DNA from 3 places in the Noviherbaspirillum sp. L7-7A genome. Region 2 is predicted to be linked to each of the others. Evidence: predicted binding sites of a transcription regulator. Region 2 holds the regulator's gene; each other region holds the start of a gene.
What was found. The regulator sigma-54, encoded in region 2, starts transcription at its own class of promoters, with help from an activator protein. The targets are predictions, from matches to a motif close to TGGCANGNAANCTGCTTT.
Positions count from the first base shown of each region.

Region 1: a site for sigma-54 is predicted at 4,980-4,997, ahead of KTQ42_RS04785 (GTP cyclohydrolase II). Genes of this name have one in related genera too.
Region 3: a site for sigma-54 is predicted at 3,531-3,548, ahead of KTQ42_RS08160 (beta-propeller fold lactonase family protein). Genes of this name have one in related genera too.

Region 1 covers NZ_JAHQRJ010000001.1:1,042,646-1,049,525, forward strand. Annotated here, with positions in the region: gene typA (translational GTPase TypA) at 1-324, shown strand, start outside; gene KTQ42_RS04770 (IclR family transcriptional regulator) at 542-1,369, shown strand; cobalamin riboswitch at 1,412-1,807, shown strand; gene KTQ42_RS04775 (TonB-dependent receptor) at 1,926-3,797, shown strand; gene KTQ42_RS04780 (sensor domain-containing diguanylate cyclase) at 3,816-4,805, opposite strand; gene KTQ42_RS04785 (GTP cyclohydrolase II) at 5,070-6,314, shown strand; gene KTQ42_RS04790 (URC4/urg3 family protein) at 6,311-6,880, shown strand, end outside.
Region 2 covers NZ_JAHQRJ010000001.1:3,746,164-3,753,043, reverse strand. Annotated here, with positions in the region: gene KTQ42_RS17135 (monovalent cation:proton antiporter family protein) at 1-169, opposite strand, end outside; gene KTQ42_RS17130 (KpsF/GutQ family sugar-phosphate isomerase) at 310-1,335, shown strand; gene KTQ42_RS17125 (HAD family hydrolase) at 1,335-1,871, shown strand; gene lptC (LPS export ABC transporter periplasmic protein LptC) at 1,868-2,464, shown strand; gene lptA (lipopolysaccharide transport periplasmic protein LptA) at 2,510-3,064, shown strand; gene lptB (LPS export ABC transporter ATP-binding protein) at 3,066-3,809, shown strand; gene KTQ42_RS17105 (RNA polymerase factor sigma-54) at 3,822-5,306, shown strand; gene raiA (ribosome-associated translation inhibitor RaiA) at 5,382-5,750, shown strand; gene KTQ42_RS17095 (hypothetical protein) at 5,900-6,133, shown strand; gene KTQ42_RS17090 (enoyl-CoA hydratase/isomerase family protein) at 6,332-6,880, shown strand, end outside.
Region 3 covers NZ_JAHQRJ010000001.1:1,792,879-1,799,758, reverse strand. Annotated here, with positions in the region: gene KTQ42_RS08175 (NHLP bacteriocin export ABC transporter permease/ATPase subunit) at 1-2,391, shown strand, start outside; gene KTQ42_RS08170 (sigma-70 family RNA polymerase sigma factor) at 2,388-2,957, shown strand; gene KTQ42_RS08165 (hypothetical protein) at 3,054-3,260, shown strand; gene KTQ42_RS08160 (beta-propeller fold lactonase family protein) at 3,618-4,574, shown strand; gene KTQ42_RS08155 (cytochrome b) at 4,571-5,155, shown strand; gene adh (aldehyde dehydrogenase) at 5,507-6,880, shown strand, end outside.

The sequences.
Region 1 (6,880 bases), 2.7 Mb from region 2:
TATGCGCTGTGGAAGCTGCAGGATCGCGGCCGCATGTTCGTGGTCCACAACGACCCGGTGTACGAGGGCATGATCATCGGCATCCACTCCCGCGACAACGACCTCGTGGTCAACCCGATCAAGGGCAAGCAGCTGACCAACGTGCGCGCTTCCGGCACGGACGAAGCGGTGCGCCTGGTGCCGCCGGTCCAGCTGTCGCTGGAATACGCGGTGGAATTCATCGAGGACGACGAGCTGGTGGAAATTACCCCCAAGAGCATCCGCCTGCGCAAGCGCTACCTGAAGGAACACGAGCGCAAGAAGGCGTCGCGCGAAGCAGCATAAGAAACAGGCCGAACTAGCGTCCGGCCACGGCCCGCGGAATACCGAATGCATGCATCCCGGGTTCCGCGGGCTTTTTTTTGATGACTTTCTGGCGTGGCGGCACGACCAGTGCCGCGCAGTGAAACAGTGTTTCGCAAAACTGGCGAATGTGCTAACGTCATCCCACCATTTCAAGCAGAGCCGCCTGCCAACCGGCGCGATGCGGCCTTTCCAGATCATGAGCACTTCCTCACTTCCCGTCACCGACGACAGCCTCGACCCGGCGGACGACAGCGTCCGCCTTGGCGAGGACCGCTATTACATCACCGCACTGGCACGCGGTCTCGAGGTGCTTTCCTGCTTCCGTTCCGGCGACAGGTCGCTGTCGAACCAGCAGATCGCCGAACGCTGCGGCCTGCCCAAGTCCACCGTCACCCGCATTACCTACACCCTGACCAAGCTTGGCTACCTGGTGCAGCTGCCGGACGGCGGCCGGTTCGCGCTGGGCAATGCCACGCTGGCGCTGGGCAGCGCTACCCTGGCGCGGATGGACGTGCGCCAGCTGGCGCGGCCGCTGATGCAGGAACTGGCCGAGTTCTCCGGCGCCACCGTCGCCATTGCGGTGCGCGACAAGCTGTCCATGATTTACGTCGAGGTGTCGCACAGCACGGCAGCGCTGGCGCTGACGCTGCAGGTGGGTTCGCGCATTCCGCTGGCGACCTCGGCGATCGGCCGCGCCTATATGGCGCGTGCCAGCGAGCAGGAACGGGAAGAGATACTGAACCGCGCCCGCGAGCTGGACGACCAGGCCTATGCGAATGTGGTGACTGGCCTTGAGCGAGCCCTGGCCGACGACCGGGAATATGGCTGCGCCACGTCCTTCGGCGACTGGCAGAAGCATGTCAATGGCATTGCTGTGGGTTTTCGCCCGGTCAGCGGCAATTCGGCGATGGCCATCAACTGCGGCGGGCCATCGACCACGCTGTCGCAGGAATTCCTGCTCAACGAGGTGCGGCCAAGGCTTCTGGAGCTGGCGCAGCGGCTGGAAGTAAGCGCGGTGCGCTGATGTCCGGTTCGTTTTTGCAATTGCCCTAAGTCCGCGGTCTCCGTACAATTGCGCCGTTCTGGTGCCCGCGGACCTGCCCAGGTCCGCAGTTAAACGGGAAACACGAAGTCCGCGCCGTCCTTTCACGGCGCGTGTCCAGCGTGTGCTGCCCCCGCAACGGTAAAGCAAGCGCCGCAGCAATGCGGCTGGCCTTATTCAAAACCACTGTGCAAAGAGCGTTATTGGCCTGACCAGCTTGTCGACACCGGCCAAATTGGCCCCGGCACTGCGTTGCGACTTCTCGCCGTAGCCCCGCTACGACTCGTCGCCGCGCCTTGTTCCGGGGGCAATTTGGCTCGGTCTCGCCTAAGCCAGTCAAGCCGACAACGCTCTACGGTATGGGAAGGTGAAAGGTCGGTCTTGTCAGCCCGGATACCGGCCAGAACAGGTGGAAGCAGTCCATGCGACTGCACGGCCGAAGGCAAGCACCGTCCTTCCGTCGCGCAGGCTCCGGCCCTGTCTTCCGTTCCATCCGGCCCGCGGGGAAGCAGGCCGGTTGCCCTTTCGCACTCCAAACATGACTTCGACTCGTACTCCGGACGTGGGCCTGCTCCACGCGCCTCTCATTGCAGCCGCCATTGCCGCTGCCTTTCCCCTGACCGCCCTGGCCCAGCAGACCGACGCCGCATTGCCGGCAGTGCAGGTCACCGCCACCCGTACGCCACAACCGGTGCGGGATGTGCTGACGGATAACGTCGTGATCACCGCGGAGCAGATCGCCGCTTCGGGCCAGACCAACCTGGTCGACTTGCTGCAGCAGCAGCGCGGGCTGGAGGTGTCGCGCTATGGCGGGCCGGGCACTGCCGCCTCGGTATTCCTGCGCGGCTCAGGCAATGCGCAGAACGTGGTGCTGGTCGACGGCGTGCGCATCGGGTCGTCCACCCTGGGCGGCGCCACCTGGTCGGCGCTGCCGCTGTCGCAGATCGACCGGATCGAGATCGTCTATGGTCCGCTGTCGACGATGTATGGCGCCGATGCGGTCGGCGGCGTGGTGCAGATCTTCACGAAGAAGGGCGAACGCGCACCGAGCCTGACCGTGGGCGCTGGCCTCGGCAGCTACGGCACCCGCAACCTCGAAGCCGGCCTGTCCGGCGCCACGGGCGGCGAGCATGCTGTCAGGTACTCGGTCAATGTGGCGCGCGAACGGGCCGAGGGCTTTTCCGCGACCCGGCCGCAAAGCTTTTCCTATAACCCTGACAAGGATGGCTATACCCGCGAAAGCGCCAGCGGCCAGCTGGGAATGGATCTCGCCAAGGGCCACGAGATCGGACTGACCTTCCTGCACAGCCGGCTGGAGGGCGAATACGATGCCGGCCCGTCCACCGTGAACGACCGCTCGATCAGCCATGTCGGCGCTTATTCCCTGTACAGCCGCAACCAGCTGCTGCCCAACTGGACCAGCCTGCTGCGCTTTTCCAGCGGCCTGGACAAGGCCAGGGATATCGCCAGCTTCGGCATCGACACCGCCAAAACCAGGCAGGACGCGTTGACCTGGCAGAACGACATCACGATCGGCAGCGACCTGGCGCAGGTCGTGCTTGAGCGCCGCATCGAGCATGTCGACTCGAGCAACTTCAACGCCGACAGCCGCGCCACCAACTCGATTGCCGGAAGCTACCAGATGCGCCGCGGCGCCCATCTGGCCAGCGCCAGCCTGCGCAACGACGACAGCTCGCAGTATGGTTCGAAAACCACCGGCAACCTCGGCTATGGCTATCGCATCACGGAGGCGCTGCGCGTCAATGCCAGCGCCGGCACGAGCTTCAGGGCGCCAACCTATAACGAGCTGTACTTCCCCGGCTATGGCGTGCCGACCAATCGTCCGGAACGCGGCCGCAACGTGGAAGCGGGCATCTATTACGAGAAAGGCAGCGACCGTTTCAGTGCGGTGTATTACCGTAACCGCGTATCCGACCTGATCGTCTATGCCGCTGAATGCCCGGTATCGGCGCAAAACTACCCGTTTGGCTGTGCCTACAACGTCAACCAGGCATTGCTGACCGGTGTCACGCTGGGTGCATCGACCCGTTTCGGCCCGTACACGCTGCGCGGCTCGCTGGACTTCCAGAATCCACGCGACGAGACCACCGACCTGCTGTTGCCGCGCCGCGCCAGAAGGCATGGCACCGTGGCGCTGGAGTATGCCGCTGGCGCGTTCTCAGGCGGCGTGGAAACCCGGTTCGCCAGCCAGCGCTATGACGACAGCGCCAATACCACTTCGCTGGGCGGCTATGCCTTGCTGAACCTGTATGCCAGCTACCAGGTCAACCGCGACTGGTCGGTGTATGGCCGCTGGAACAACATGCTCGACAAGAACTACGAGCTGGCAAGCGGCTATGCCACCGCCGGCTCGAATGTGTTCGTCGGCATCCGCTACACCCTGCGCTGATGGCCTGAGTCGGTTTTTCTAGGATCCAGACCGGCCGCCGTCGCCGGGCGCGCCCGGCACGCCCGCGGCACCGAGCTTGGCGTTGTACATCCGGATGTCGGCAATCCTGACGGCATTGGACAGCGAGCCGCTGGCCAGGCGCATCGCATGGCCGATGCCGGCGCGGATGCCGGCATCGGCCAGCGCCTGGCGGATCTTTTCCGCGGCCTGGGCGCCCTGTTGGGCGTTCACGCCGCGCAGCAGCACGGCAAAGCGGGCCGGGCCGACCCTGGCCAGGCCATCCTGCTCGCGCACATGGTCCTTGAGCACATGGGCAACCCGGTTCAGGGTATTGTCCCAGTCCACCGAACCGGCGCCGTCGGCGCTGTTTTCCGGTTCGTTCAGTTCCACCATCATCGCCAGCGCGTCGGCGCCTTCCTGCTTCAGCGCCGTTTCCTCTTCCTCCAGCAATACCTGCCAGCCGTGATGGTTAGGCAGGCCGGTCAGATGGTCGATGCTGGCCGGCGGCCGGACCCTGGCCGGCGCCGAACGCTGATCGTCGAGCTTGAAGGAATGGGCGACCAGGGTATTGATGGTGCGGGAAATGGTCTTGACCAGCTGCCGCTGGGCGGCGGTGAACGGCGGCATTGGCTCGGGGTGGATGCCGCAGATGGTGCCCAGCAGCTCGCCCCGCCATGACAGCATCGGGTAGCCGATATAGGCGCCGATCGGAATCGCGGTTCTCACCGGGGCCTCGGCCAGCACCGGGTTGGCGGCGGCATCCTCGGCAAAGCAGCAGCCGTAATGCTCCAGCACCCGAATGCACAGGGTGTCGGGCCAGGGAAAGCTGTCGCCTGCCCTGACCCGGTTCTGGGTGTCGTCGGCCTGGATCACGGTCCATGAATTGCCTGCCAGCCGTCCCACCATCCACAAGCGCATCGGCGCCACCAGGCGCAGGCAACCCAGCAGGGCAGGCAGGGATTCCTGCAGCGAGGCGTAGGGAAGCATGGCATCGATAGGCACTTTCATTGCAACTCCTTGCGGCGCTGCGGATGGCGCCGCGGTCTCCGGTCATCTTTTTTGCTGGGGCGTCCTGCACCGCCATGACCCACCTTAACGCATTGGCTCCCCTTGGGGGTGCGCCGCAACCCGCATCCGGCCTGCGGTGGGTCAAGACTGCGGTGTTTTCCGGCCAAAATTTCCAGGCACACAAACTGCTAACAGGAATAAACTTGACCGTGCAGTCAGGATTTATGTTCGTTGTACGGCCACACTCACCGAGGAGTCGCATCCATGTCCGCCCATATAGTTTTGACGTCGCATACACCCGGCCGAGGCGACAAGGCCGCCCATACCATCCGCTGGGGCGCGGCCACGCCGCAGGAGCGCGGACCCATTGTCGCCAGCGTCAGCGCCGGGCAGCACCGCAATGCCATCGGCACCCATTCCGGCGCCTATGCCATCTACCGGGCGCTGGCGGTGGCCTCCGGCAACCTCAACCGCGACCACCGGCCTGACTTCACCGATACCACGCCGGCCGAGTCGGTCGGCCCCCATCCGCAGTGGGCCGATGCCGGCAAGATCGTCTCGCTCGATCCGTATGGCCACATGGTGGCCAGCGCCTTCGAGAAGGAAATCGCCGCCGGCCTCGATATCCGCCCGACGATCGCCATCACCAAGGCGCATATCAACATGCCCGAGCTGCGCGCAGCCATCGAGGCCGGCCGCCTGAAGCCCGATGGCGAGATCCTGTTTGACAATGGCGACGCACGGGTCACCAAGGCCGCCATCGATCCGGTCTGGTATCTGCCGGGCCTGGCGGAGCGCTTCGGCATCAAGGAGAGCGCCCTGCGCCGCAACCTGTTCGAGCAGACCGGCGGCATGTTCCCGGAGCTGGTCACGCGGTCGGACCTGAAGGTGTTCCTGCCGCCGATCGGCGGCATGACGCTGTACTGCTTTGGCGACATCGAGCAACTGGGCAAGCCGGAAACCCGGGTCGCCTGCCGCGTGCATGATGAATGCAACGGCTCGGACGTGTTCGGCTCCGATATCTGCACCTGCCGGCCGTATCTGGCCCATGGCATCGAGGTCTGCATCGAGATGGCGCAGCAGGGCGGCGTTGGCCTCGTGATCTACAACCGCAAGGAAGGCCGGGCTCTGGGCGAAGTGACCAAGTTCCTGGTCTACAACGCCCGCAAGCGCCAGGTCGGCGGCGACCGCGCCGAGACCTATTTCGCCCGCACCGAATGCGTGGCCGGCGTGCAGGACATGCGCTTCCAGGAACTGATGCCGGACGTGTTCCACTGGCTGGGCATCAAGCGCATCGACCGCTGGGCATCGATGAGCAACATGAAGCATGGCGCGCTGGTGGAGCAGGGCATCGAAGTGGTGGAGCGGGTGCCGATTCCGGACGAGCTGATTCCGGCCGATGCCCGCGTGGAAATGGATGCCAAGGTGGCCGCCGGCTATTTCTCGACCATTGCGCCGGTCAGCATCGAGGAACTGGCCGTGCCCAAGGGCAGGGGGCTGGCCGAATGAGCGGCGCCGCTTCCTCCCTGCTCAGCGCGCAGGCGGTGCGCAGCCATTGCGCGCAGATCATGCGGCTGGCCGAGCGCGATGCCGCACCGTATTTCCGCTGGCATCCGGAGCAGCTGCCGCGGGCGGCCGCCTATGTCGCCGACACCATACGCCAGCGCTATCCCGACCTGAGCGTGCCTTACCACAGCCGCTGGCGGCATTTCGAGGCGGGCGGCATCGACCGCTGGCAGGCGCTGGCCAACGCTGTTCCGATGGATGCCGCCGAGCGGGCGCGGGTGCGCATCGACCTGGTGATACCGAGCGTGCTGCTGGATGCAGGCGCCGGGCCCGACTGGCATTACGACGATGCGGCCGGCGGCATGCGGCTGGCGCGATCGGAAGGCTTGGGCGTGGCGAGCCTGGCGCTGTTCGCCGGCGGCGCCTTGTCGGCCGATGCCGCGCAGCCGCTGCGCACCGATGCGGCCGCATTGGCCCGCTTCGACGCCGCCGCGCTGGCACGGGCTTTTCAGGTGGCCCCGGACAATCCGCTGGTGGGACTGGAAGGCCGGGCCGGCCTGCTGCGCCGT
Region 2 (6,880 bases):
GGGTGTGGGTGGTGGCGTTTTCTTCGGCCAGCCCAAGCGCGTGCGGGCCGATCAGGATGCCCACGGCCAGGTAGCCCAGCATGGGAGGAAGATGGAGCATGCGGAAGCCGACCACGCCAAGGACGGCCGAGCCCAGCAGCAGCAAGGTAAGTTCGAGAGCAGAAAACATTGGGCAGGCGGACTTTCCGGTCGATTGATGAAAAACTGAAACGGCACATGAACATGTGCCGATGAGTGACCAATCAAATCACCGGGGTTTTGTTATTTCTGGCAGGTTTTTTGCTTTCGTAATTCGTTTATACTTCGGGCATGAGTGTAACCCATGAAAAAACATTGTCGAAGTCTTTCGACACGGCGCAGGCGGCACGCGCAACCGAAATGGCGCGTGAAACCCTGCAGATCGAAGCCGACGCCATCCTGGCCCTGAAGGACCGCATCACCTCCGACGACGGCAGTTTCGCGCAGGCGGTCGGCCTGCTGCTGGGCTGCAGCGGGCGGGTGGTGGTGTCGGGCATGGGCAAGTCCGGCCATATCGCCCGCAAGATTTCCGCCACGCTGGCCTCGACCGGCACCCCTTCCCTGTTCGTCCATCCGGCCGAGGCGGCGCATGGCGACCTGGGCATGGTGACCGAGAACGATGCCTTCATCGCCATTTCCAATTCCGGCGAAACCGCCGAACTGCTGGCCATCGTGCCCATCATCAAGCGCATGGGCGCCAAGCTCGTCGCCATGACCGGCAATGACGCCTCCAGCCTGGCGTTGCTGTCGAACGTGCACCTGAACACGGCGGTGGCCAAGGAAGCCTGCCCGCTGAATCTCGCGCCTACGGCCAGCACCACAGCCACGCTGGCGCTCGGCGATGCGCTGGCCGTGGCGCTGCTCGATGCGCGCGGCTTCAGGGAAGAGGATTTTGCCCGCTCCCATCCCGGCGGCGCGCTCGGGCGGCGGCTGCTGACCCATGTGCGCGATGTCATGCGCAGCGGCGACGCCGTGCCCAGGGTAACGCCGGAGGTGTCGCTCAACGCGGCGCTGCTGGAAATCAGCCGCAAGGGCATGGCCATGACCGCCGTGGTCGATCCGCAGGGACGGCCGATCGGCGTGTTCACCGACGGCGACCTGCGTCGCCTGATCGAGCAGGTGCAGGACTTCAGCAAGATCGTGATTGCCGACGTGATGCATGCCGGCCCGCGCAGCATCGGGCCCGACCAGCTGGCGGTAGAGGCGGTTGAAATGATGGAGCAGCATCGCATCAACCAGTTGCTCGTCACCGACAGTGACGGCATCCTAGTCGGCGCCCTGCACATCCATGACTTGACCCGCGCAAAGGTGATCTGATGCAGCAGTCAATCGAGGAAAGCATGGCGCGGGCACGCCGCATCCGGCTGATGGTGTTCGATGTCGATGGCGTGCTGACCGACGGCAGCCTGCATTTCGGCGCAGACGGCGAAATGATCAAGACCTTCAACGTGCTCGATGGACACGGCATCAAGCTGCTGCAACAGTCGGGCGTCATCACCGCCATCATCAGCGCGCGCCAGTCGGCGCTGGTGGCGCGGCGTGCGGCCGATCTCGGCATCACCCATGTCCAGCAGGGCGTGCATGACAAGCTGTCGGGCTTTCAGGCGCTGCTGGCCGAATGCGGCGTCGCGGCTGAAGCGAGCGGCTTCATCGGCGACGACGTGATCGACCTGCCGGTGCTGACCCGCGTGGGCTTTGCCGCCAGCGTGCCGAACGGCCACCCCGAAGTGCGCTCGCGGGTGCACTACGTCACCAATGCCGGCGGCGGCCGCGGCGCCGTGCGCGAACTGTGCGACTTCATCCTGCGCGCGCAGGGCAACTACGAGGCGGCGCTGGCGCCGTATCTGAGATGAAGCAGGATCGCCGCCGCTTCAGCATGGCGCCCATGCTGCTGCTGGCCACGCTGCTGGCGCTGGGCAGTTTCTGGCTGCTGCAGATCACGCGCGCGCCGGACAACAGCGCCGGCCCGGCGGCGGCGCGCACCGAACCCGATTACTACGTCGACAATTTCAATTTCGTGCGGCTGTCTGCCACCGGCGAGGCGCAGTACAACATTTCCGGCAAGCGCATGGTGCACAATCCGGCCGACGACACGCATACGATCGATTTGCCCGTCATTAACAGCCTTGCCCGCGAGAGGCCGCCAATGACAGCGCGCTCGGAGCGGGCTATCGTCGAACCGGGCGGCGTCAAGATTCACATGTACGACAATGTCAAGCTGGATCGCCCGAAAACGCCGCAGGCGGAAAATTTCCATCTGGAGTCCGACTACCTGATGGTATTGCCCGACGAAGACATCATGCGCACCGACAAGCCGGTGCGCCTTACCCTGGGCGGCTCGACGCTCAACGGCGCCGGCATGGTAGCCAACAATGCCACCGGCGAACTCAGCCTGGCCAGCCGGGTGCAGGCAACCCTGCCGCCGCGCCAGACCGCCATCCGCTGAAAGCGCGACTGGAAAATCAACAACGCATTACCTTAGAGAAGAGTGATGAAACAACTCCACGCATGGTTCATTCTGCTGATAGGCATGGCCGCGGCAGGCAGCTCGCTGGCTGAAAAGGCCGACATGACCAAGCCCACCAACATCGAGGCCAACCAGATGGCCTACGACGACGTCAAGCAGATCAACACCTTTACCGGCAATGTCGTGCTCACGCGCGGCACCCTGATCCTGAAGGCCGACCGCATGGTCGTCACCCAGGACCCGGCCGGCTACCAGTACGCCACGGTCTACGCCAAGCGCGGCGAGAAGGCCACCTTCCGGCAGAAACGCGATGGCGGCCCCAATCTCTGGATAGAAGGCGAAGCCGCCGACCGCATCGAGTACGACACCAAGACCGAGGTCGCGAAGTTCTACGTCAGCGCCAGGATTCGCCTGCTGGAAGGCGCCAGTCCGACCGACGAGGTCGAAGGCGAATTCATTTCCTACGACAGCAAGCAGGAGTTCTACTCGGTCAACAACACGCCCAGCAGCAACAGCAAGGCCGGCGCCGGCCGCATCAAGGCCATCATCCAGCCACGCAACGACACCAGGGCGCCTTGAGATGGAAAACAGCATCCTCAACGTGCAGGGCCTGCAGAAGAGTTATGGCGCGCGCCAGGTGGTGCGCGACGTCTCCCTGCATGTCGAAAGCGGCCAGGTGGTGGGACTGCTCGGCCCGAATGGCGCCGGCAAGACCACGTCGTTCTACATGATCGTCGGCCTGGTGCCCTCCGACGCCGGCACCATCGACGTGGACGGCGTCGACATCTCGCGCCTGCCTATCCACCGCCGCGCTGTGCTGGGCCTGTCCTACCTGCCGCAGGAAGCCTCGGTATTTCGCAAGCTCACCGTCGAGGAAAACATCCGCGCGGTGCTGGAGCTGCAGCGCTACGAGGGCAAGCCGCTGTCGAAGGAGCAGATCGCGAACCGGCTCAATGCCCTGCTCTCCGAACTGCAGATCGAAAAGCTGCGTGACAACCAGGCGATGTCGCTGTCCGGCGGTGAACGCAGGCGTGTAGAAATCGCGCGCGCCCTGGCCACCAGCCCGCGCTTCATCCTTCTGGACGAGCCCTTTGCCGGCGTCGATCCGATCGCCGTCATCGAAATCCAGCGCATCGTGCGTTTCCTCAAGGAGCGCAATATCGGCGTGCTTATAACGGACCACAATGTCCGCGAGACGCTGGGCATTTGCGACCATGCCTACATCATCAATCAGGGCGTGGTGCTGGCCAGCGGCCGCCCGGACGACATCATTGCCGACGAGTCGGTGCGCCGCGTCTATCTCGGCGAGCACTTCCGGATGTAAGAAAAGGCACAAATGAAACAGACACTTCAACTCCGCGTATCCCAGCATCTTGCGCTGACGCCGCAACTGCAGCAGTCGATCCGGCTGCTGCAGCTCTCAACGCTGGAACTGCATCAGGAACTGGAACAGATCCTGTCGGAGAATCCGCTGCTTGAACGTCTGGATGATCCGCTTGACCATTCGATCAGGCTGCTGGCCGACGGCTCCGTCAGCAGCGCACCCACCTCCACGCCAAGCAGCGACGCACCCGCTTCCGATGCCGCCCCTTCCGCGGAAGGCGAAGGCGGCTTCGAGGCCGGCGAAGGCGGCGGCGAAAGCAGCGATAGCGGCGCCGATGCCGACTGGAGTTTCGACGACGTTGCGCGGACGTCCAAGGCGCCGGAAGACGACGACGCCCGTCCCCAGATGGAAGCGCATGAGCTGACCCTGCGCGAGCATCTGCTGGAACAGATGCGCGTGACCGTCCAGAATCCGCGCGACCGCGCACTGGTTGAACTGGTCATCGATGCGCTGGATGACAACGGTTATCTGACCGAGCCGCTGGAGGAGATCCACGCGCGACTGCCGGAGGAACTGGAAGTCGAGATCGAGGAGCTGTCGATGGCGCTGAAGCTCTTGCAAAGCTTCGACCCGCCCGGCGTCGGCGCGCGCGACGCGTCGGAATGCCTGGCGCTGCAGATCAGGCGCATGCCCCGCGTTCCCATGGTGACGCGCCGCACCGCGCTGCAGATCGTCGAGAAGCACTTGCAGCTGTTTGCCCAGCGCGACTTCAACAAGTTGAAAAAATCCCTGGACTGCGACGAGGAGGACCTGCGCGAGGCCCAGGTAGTGATCCGGCAATGCAATCCGCATCCTGGGGCCATGTTCGCCAGCGACGCATCCGACTATGTCGTGCCCGACGTGATCGTCAAGCGCGGCAAGAACGGCTGGCAGGTGACACTGAATCACGAGGTGATGCCGCGCCTGCGCGTCAATGCGCTGTATGCCAACATCCTCAAGCAGAGCAAGGGCGAAGGCTCGATGAGTTCACAGCTGCAGGAAGCGAAATGGCTGATCAAGAACATGCGCCAGCGTTTCGATACCATCCTGCGCGTGGCCCAGGCGATTGTGGACCGCCAGCGCAATTTTTTCTCTCATGGCGCCGTGGCAATGCGACCTCTTGTGTTACGAGAAATAGCTGATACACTGGGTTTACACGAAAGCACCATCTCGCGTGTGACAACACAGAAATACATGCTCACGCCGCATGGCATGTTCGAGTTGAAGTACTTCTTTGGCAGCCATGTTGCAACCGATGCAGGCGGCGAAGCCTCATCGACTGCAATCCGGGCGTTGATCAAACAACTCATAGGAGCCGAAGACCCGAAGAATCCATTTTCCGATAGTCGCATCGCAGAAATGCTGGCGGAACAGGGTATGGTCGTGGCACGCCGTACCGTCGCAAAATATCGGGAAGCCCTGAAGATCCCTCCAGTCAACCTGCGCAAGTCCTTGTAGTTTTTTGCAGCATGTAACTCGCTGACATGTTTCATCTTCAGTGAAACCTCTGCCGGCCTTTCACAGGAGCGTAGTATGAATCTCACCATCAGTGGACATCATCTCGAAGTGACTCCCGCAATTCGTGAATACGTGCAAGGCAAGCTTGAGCGGATCAAGCGCCATTTCGACCATGTCATTGATATAGCGGTCATCTTGGCCGTTGATAATCTCCCTGAGAAAGAAAGGCGCCAGCGCGCCGAGATCACCCTGAGGCTACGGGGCAAGGATGTGCATGTGGCCAGCATTGCGCAGGACCTGTACGCCGCCATTGATACGCTGATCGACAAGCTCGATCGCCAGGTCTTGAAATACAAGACCAGGATCCAGGACCATCAGCATGCCGGCATCAAGCGCATGATCGAGGAAGATAGTGACGGCACCGCGGCGGCACCGGCTGCCTGAGCCACACAGCGCATTCCCGTAAAATGCATGAACGCAGGGCGCTCCAAGCGCCTTGCATAAAAAACCACAGTTCGAAAATACTGTTTATACATACAGTACTTGTGATACATTAACGCCATGTTCAACGTTTCTGCCCTGGAGAAGACGTCATGGCGCAATTCAATACTACCGCAAGCAATCCCCTTTACCTCGATCAGGCACCAGCCGGCTTCATGCTGCGCGTAGGCCGCCGAGAAATGCGGATCCGCCGCGAAGTGCGGAAAAATCAATACAGCGTCAATCCCATCATTGATTGCCGCCCTGGCGATGATCCCGGCCACCTGCAAATGCTGCTGTTCAATCGCTGGACTGTGGTTCTGGCCAAGGCAAGCGCAGCACATTAAATTTCTGCAGACCGGTATCCGCACGCTCGGAGGCCGGTTCACATCAGGCTGCGTTTCCTGAATGTTGCTAAACTATGCACCTTCATTAACGCGCCTGACAACGAAGCACAAGGGAATTTCCTGGAGACGGCCGGCACAGGTGGTCTGGCTTTAAGGATGGCAAAGGCATTTTTGTCAGGCGCTTTTGACCAGGCCAATATGAGCGGACACCTTACCGGCACAATAAGAAACCATATCGGTTTCATGACCCTTGATCGGGCCAAGGCATTGAATGCCTTATCGCTGGACATGATAAGAGCGCTCACTGCGCTTCTGCGTGAATGGCAAGCCAACGAGGATGTCTTCGCAGTCGTCATACGATCAAGCAGCCAACGGGCTTTCTGTGCGGGTGGCGACATCCGGTTCTTTCATGAAGTCGGCACGGCGGGTCCCGCTGGCGGCAGCGCATTGCTGGAAGATTTCTTCACCGAAGAATACGCACTGAATCACCTGATTCATCATTACAGCAAGCCATACATTGCGCTGATGGACGGGATTGTCATGGGCGGCGGCATGGGAATATCGCAAGGTAGCGCACAGAGCCAGTTACGCATCGTGACTGACAAGACCGCGATGGCGATGCCTGAAGTGCATATCGGTCTGTTCCCGGATGTAGGCGGCGGCTATTTCCTTTCCCGTCTGCCAGGCAAGCTGGGCGTGTGGCTGGGGCTGACTGGACAAACCATCGCCGCCGCCGATGCGCTCTAC
Region 3 (6,880 bases), 2.0 Mb from region 2:
CTCTCGCGCACCGCATGGATACGCCTTGAAAACGCAGGCGAAGGCGTGGCAGGCAACAAGGATGCAGAACAGGCCCTGCGACAACTGAAGGAGGGCTGGTTTCGGACGCTCTTGCGCGCGGTACCCGGTTTGCCTGAGGAAGCAATTCAGGAAAAGGCAAATCATCTTGCGCTGTTGAGTGCGCTGGACAAACAGGCCAGCCATTTGCAGTCCCGCGAACATGCGCAACTCCAGCACGGTGCGCTGGCGGAGCTGCAGCAGATGCAGCATGCGCTGTCAAAGGTGGCGCAGGTACTGTCGACCTCTGAAACCGCACTGCCTGCGGTGGCTGGCAATCCGCTGCAGGCAGCCTGCGCGCTCGTGCTGCGTGCTTCAGGAATTGCCGCCGCCAATCTGAAATCAGTAGCCTTGACAGCATCGGGTAGCGAGCGCTGGATGGAAAACTTTTGCCGTGAACATCAGTTAATTCAGCGGCGTGTCAAGTTGAACGGCCCGCACTGGTGGCGCCAGGATCACGGCGTGCTGCTCGCCTTTCGTGAGGTGGATCAAAGGCCGGTCGCATTGATCCCGGATGCGAGCGGCTATGTATTAAACGACCCGGAGGCCGGAACAACATGCAATGTGGATGCCGGCGCGGCCAGTACCCTGATGACGCATGCGATCCAGTTGTATCCCTCCTTGCCAGGCACGGCGCTTCGGTTCAAGGACCTGGTCTGGTTCGGGCTGACCGGCAGCAGTCATGATCGCTTGAGGCTTCTCACCTTTGGATTGGCAGGTGGTGCCGCTGGCATGGTTACTCCGATGATCATGCAGGTTCTGACCGATTCCGTACTGCCCTCCGCGGAACGCGACGAGCTTGGACAAGTGATTGCGCTGCTGTTCATCACCGGCATCTGCATGACTGCATTTACCTTCTGTCGTGTCCTTGCCACGATGCGCATCCGTACCCGTCTAGGCAACAGCGTGCAATGCGGCGTCATCCAACGGCTGCTGGGGCTGCCTGTGGCTTTCTTCCGGGATCACGAGGCAGGTGACCTGGCGCAGCGGGCCATGGGTATCGATGCTGCACTCCAAACCATCGGTAATACCGTCGAAAGTGCAATCTTTGGCTGGGTGTTCGGCTTGTTCAGCCTGTTCTATCTGTTTTTTCTGGACCTGCGACTTGCGGTAATGGCCATCTTGCTGGTTGGCGTGCAACTGTCCTGGACCTTGGTGATGAACTATCGGGCGCTACTCATCGAGCGTCAGAGCGCCGCCCTGTCCGGGCGTATCGCCAGCCAGGTATACCAGATACTCACGGGCATCGCGAAGCTGCGAGCCAATGGCGCGGAACGACGCGCCTTTTCCATCTGGGCCGGATTGTTTGCACAACAAAAGGCGCTGGATATGCGCATCCATCGGATAGGCAACACAAATGCCACTTTCGATGCCGGTTTCGGTCTCCTATGCAGCATTCTGCTGTTCGGTGCGGTCGCGTTTCTGTTGCCCGACATGCGTGCGGGCGAATTTCTTGCCTTCAGCGCCGCTTTCGGCCAGTTTCTTGGCGCTTCCATGGCCTTGGGCAGCGCCCTGACCAGCAGCCTTAGCGTGATCCCGCTTTACGAGAGGGCGCGGCCGATACTTCAGGCCATTCCCGAAGCCGTCGCGAGCGCGCATTTTCCTGGCAAGTTGACTGGCGCAATCGACATCAGCGCACTGTCATTCGGTTACGGGGCTGATGGGCCCGATGTGCTCAGCAATATCAACATCACCATCCGCCCCGGAGAGTTCATCGCTCTGGTTGGCGCATCAGGCTGTGGCAAGTCCACTTTGCTGCGTTTGTTGCTGGGTTTCGAAACTCCGCGCTCAGGAGCGATTTACTACGATGGCCAGGATTTGTCGGGGCTGGACAAGGTTGCGATACGGCGGCAGATCGGTACCGTGCTCCAGAGTGGAAAACTGATTGCAGGCGACATGTTTACGAATATTGTCGGCACGGCGCCCCTGGCCATGGAAGACGCCTGGGAAGCCGCTCGGATGGCCGGCCTGGATGAGGATATCAAGGCCATGCCTATGGGCATGCATACGATGATCAACGATGGCGCGACCACAATTTCTGGAGGGCAACGCCAACGCATGATGATCGCGCGTGCCATTGTCAACAAACCAGCCATTCTTTTACTGGACGAGGCAACCAGTGCCCTCGATAACCGCACACAAGCAACTGTGACAAACAGTATTGCCACCTTGAAAGCCACCAGAATCGTCGTAGCGCATCGTCTTACAACGATTGCCGGAGCGGACCGTATTTTCTTTATTGAGCGAGGACGGATTGTGGAGAGCGGGACTTACCAGGAATTGATGGCATTGAACGGTCGTTTCAAAACACTGGCTGAAAGGCAACTTTTATGAGCAAGCTGCTGCTGGGTGAAGGTGATAAATGGGTCGAACAGGCCCGTAACGGCAATCAGGACGCATTTAACAAGCTGATGGAAGCCTATTACAGCAGGGTATGGCGCTTCCTGCTCAAATGGGTAAAGAACCGGGATGACGCCGAGGAATTGACACAGGAGACCTTCCTCGCGGCATGGCGCGCCTTGCCTGGATATCGGGCAGGGTCACAGTTTTCCACCTGGCTGCTTGGGATTGCGCTTAACCTGGCACGCAATCATCACAACCGGGTGGTCAAGAAACGCCTGAATGATGTGGAACTGGACGAGTCGCTTTACCTGGAACGTCCAGGTGGGCATGATATCGAACCGGAATCGCAATATCAGCGCAAGCAGGCCATGATCGCGTTGCAGCAATCCATAGACCGATTGCCAGATGACATGCGGGAAGTCATGGTCATGGTCAAGCTGGAAGGCATGCTGCTTGAAGATGTTGCCAGCATGCTGGGTATTCCTTCAGGAACGGTGAAAAGCCGGCTTTCGCGCGCCAAGACCAAGCTGATGGAAGACATGGGGCGTCATTTGTAGTCCTGCGCGGTTGCCGCAGGCGGAACGAAACGCCAAAGGCAGTTGCTCAACATGTCTGCTACACCGCTTTCATCGACTTTTACCGAGGACACCAACATGAACGACAAGGAATCCAAACTAGACCACCTGCTGGCAGACCTGGCGGCCTCCTATGCCCGCACCCCGCCGCCGCGGGACGGACTGGACAAGCTGAAGCGCCGCATGCAGGCGGAGACGAACACGCTGTCGGACGCCGACCTGGAATGGCTTGCCGCCGCCGGCAAGGCTTTAAATGTGGAGCGGAAGGGCGGTAAGGACGAATGATCATTCTGTTAGCCGGTTCCCGCAAGTTGCAAAAGCCCGGGCCGGCGATACGGGCTTGACCGCCAAGCGCATGGCCCGCTGGCCAATACAGCGATCGAGCCCCACGCCAACCCTAGCCGCCCCACGCCGTTCATGCCGCACCCGCTCCATTTCTCCTTCTGAATGTCTCGCACCTGCCTGCGGTGCCACTGTTGGTCCCTTTTCCTTGAACGCAGTACACTGTCGCGACACTCGGCGCAATGGTTGCGCTGCTTAATGACATCGCGTTGGTGGCATGGCGCTTGCACTGTTTCGTCCTTAAGGCCCGGCCTTGCGTTGCCATAACCGGCGTCATCAATAAAAAAACCAGGAGACCCAATGATTCAGCGCCCCATGAAGTTTTCCATCGTGCTGCGAATGCTGGGAAGCGCATTGCTTTTGCCCGGCCTTGCACTGGCCAGCCCGTTCGCCTACGTGCCCAACGAGAAGTCGGGCACCGTGTCGGTGATCGATATTGCCAACGACAGCGTAGTCACCGACATCAAGGCCGGCAGCAAGCCACGCGGACTGGCTATTGCCGGAAACCGGCTCTATGTCAGCGACCAGCCAGCCAATGCCCTGGTGGTGATCGACCTGGCCAGCCGCAAGCCAAGTGGAACGGTGGCGCTCGGCGAGTCGCCGGAGGGCGTGTCGGCTTCCGCGGCCGGCGACTGGATCGTCGCGGCAAGCGAGGTCAGCAATGCGGTCAGCTTCATCGATGTCGCCACAGGACAAAAGGTGTTTTCCGTCACGACGGAAGGCAAGAATCCGGAGCATGCCGTATTCAGTCCCGACGGCAAGCTGCTGCTGGTCAGCGCCGAGGAAGCCGACAGCGTGGATATGGTGGATGTAGGGCAGCGCAAGCAGGTGGCGTCGATCAAGGTCGGCATGCGCCCTCGCGGCATCGCCTTCCGGCCTGACGGCGCGGTTGCCTATGTCGCCTGCGAACTGGCAAGCACGGTGTATGCGATCGATGTGCCCGGCCGCAAGGTGATCAAGGAAATCAAGGCGGGCAATTTTTCTAATGGCGTCACCATGGCGCCCGATGGCAAGCGCGTCTACGTGTCCAACGGCAAGGATGGCAGCGTGTCGGTGATTGACACCGCCAGCAATGCGGTCGTAGCCACCATTCCAGTCGGAAAGCGGCCGTGGAACATGGCGATCACGCCGGACGGCAGCAAGCTTTATGTGGCCAATGGCCGGTCCAATTCGGTGTCGGTGATCGACACTGCCAGCAATACGGTCAGCAAGGAAATCAGCGTCGGCGAAATGCCATGGGGAGTCGTGATCCAATGAATGCCATTGTCGAAGAAAAGGCGCTGCAGCCGCAGGCCAGGCCTGTTGCACGCTATACCTGGCAGGCCATGGCCCTGCACTGGCTGCTGGCAGTGCTGATCATTGGCATGCTGGTGCTGGGCTATTCGCTGGAAGACATCCCGCGCAATACACCTGCGCGCGGCTTCTACGTGAACCTGCACAAGTCCTTCGGCGTGCTGGCACTGGTGCTGGTGCTGGTGCGGCTGGGCTGGCGTTTGACCCACAAGCCGCCACCGCTCGAAGTGGCCATGCCGCGCTGGCAGGCGGTGGCTGCCGCCTGGAGCCACAGGCTGCTGTACCTGTGCATCCTGCTGCAGCCGCTGTCGGGCTACCTCGGCTCCTCGTTCGGCAAGTACGGCGTGAAGTTCTTCGGCATCGAACTGCCCAACTGGGGCTGGGAAGACAAGGCGCTGCGCGGCTTCTTTGGTGGCGTGCATGAAGCGGTTGGATTCGTGCTGGCCGTGCTCATTGCCATCCATGTGCTTGCGGCACTGAAGCACCTGCTGATCGACCGCGACGGAGTGTTCCAGCGCATGCTGCCGGGCGGGCGCAAGACCTGACCGGACCCGCACTCTTCCTGCATTCCCAAAACCGGCCGCGTGCCGGTTTTTTCTTGGCCGTGCCGCAGCCGTCATCCCGCGGGCATGCGCCGTCCACTGTGTCATCACCGCTGTTATCACAACTTGGGACAGTGTTGTTGCAAAAGGGAGCAGCCGTTCAGGCAGGTGCCTCGCCAGCCTGGGTACACCGCCGGCAATAGCGCCGATGCAAGGTCTCCATCTGGGGAAAACCGTGGGTTTGGCCGACCGGCGGTATGTCCGCCGGGCTGGCACACGGATTGCGTTAATAGCCAGGGCAGCAGGCGAATGATCGCTCCAACCATCCCATTACACGATAAAGAGGAAGACACCATGAATCTCGCAGACATCAGCAAGCTCGGCATCAAGAATCCGTTCAAGGAGCGCTATGACAACTTCATCGGCGGCAAATTCGTTCCGCCCGTGAACGGCCAGTACTTCGAGAACATCAGCCCTGTCATTGGCAAGACCTTCTGCGAAGTGGCGCGCTCCACCGCCGAGGACGTGGAACTGGCGCTGGACGCCGCCCATGCCGCAAAGAAGGCCTGGGGCAAGACCTCGCTGGCCGAGCGTTCGCTGATCCTGAACCGCATCGCCGACCGCATGGAAGCCAACCTGCAGTTGCTGGCCACCGCCGAAACCATCGACAACGGCAAGCCCATCCGCGAAACCATGGCGGCCGACATTCCGCTGGCGATCGACCACTTCCGCTATTTCGGCGGCGTGATCCGCGCACAGGAAGGCTCGATTGCGCAGATCGATTCCGAAACCTATGCCTATCATTTCCATGAGCCGCTGGGCGTGGTCGGCCAGATCATTCCGTGGAATTTCCCGATCCTGATGGCGGTGTGGAAGCTGGCGCCGGCGCTGGCCGCGGGCAACTGCGTGGTGTTGAAGCCGGCCGAGCAGACGCCTGCTTCCATCATGGTGCTGATCGAGCTGATCGGCGACCTGCTGCCGCCGGGCGTGATCAACATCGTCAACGGCTTTGGCCTGGAATGCGGCAAGCCGCTGGCATCAAGCAAGCGCATCGCCAAGATCGCCTTCACCGGCGAGACCGGCACCGGCCGCCTGATCATGCAATACGCCTCGCAGAACATCATCCCGGTGACGCTGGAACTGGGCGGCAAGTCGCCCAACATCTTCTTCGAAGACGTGATGGACAAGGACGACGCGTTCTTCGACAAGTGCCTGGAAGGCTTTGCGATGTTCGCATTGAACCAGGGCGAGGTCTGCACCTGCCCGTCGCGGGTGCTGGTGCAGGAATCGATCTATGACCGCTTCATGGAGCGCGCGGTCAAGCGGGTCGAGGCGATCAAGCAGGGCAACCCGCTCGATTCGTCGACCATGATCGGCGCCCAGGCTTCGCAGGAGCAGCTGGAAAAGATCCTGTCCTATCTGGACATCGGCCGCCAGGAAGGCGCCAAGGTGCTGACCGGCGGCGCGCAGAACATGCTCGACGGCGACTTCGCCAGCGGCTACTACGTCAAGCCCACCATCTTCGAAGGCCACAACAAGATGCGCATCTTCCAGGAAGAGATTTTCGGGCCGGTGGTGTCGGTGACCAAGTTCAAGGATGAAGCCGAGGCGCTGGAAATCGCCAACGACACGCTGTATGGCCTGGGCGCCGGCCTCTGGACCCGCGACAATGCGCGCGCCTTCCGCGTCGGCCGCGAGATCCAGGCTGGCCGCGTCTGGACCAACTGC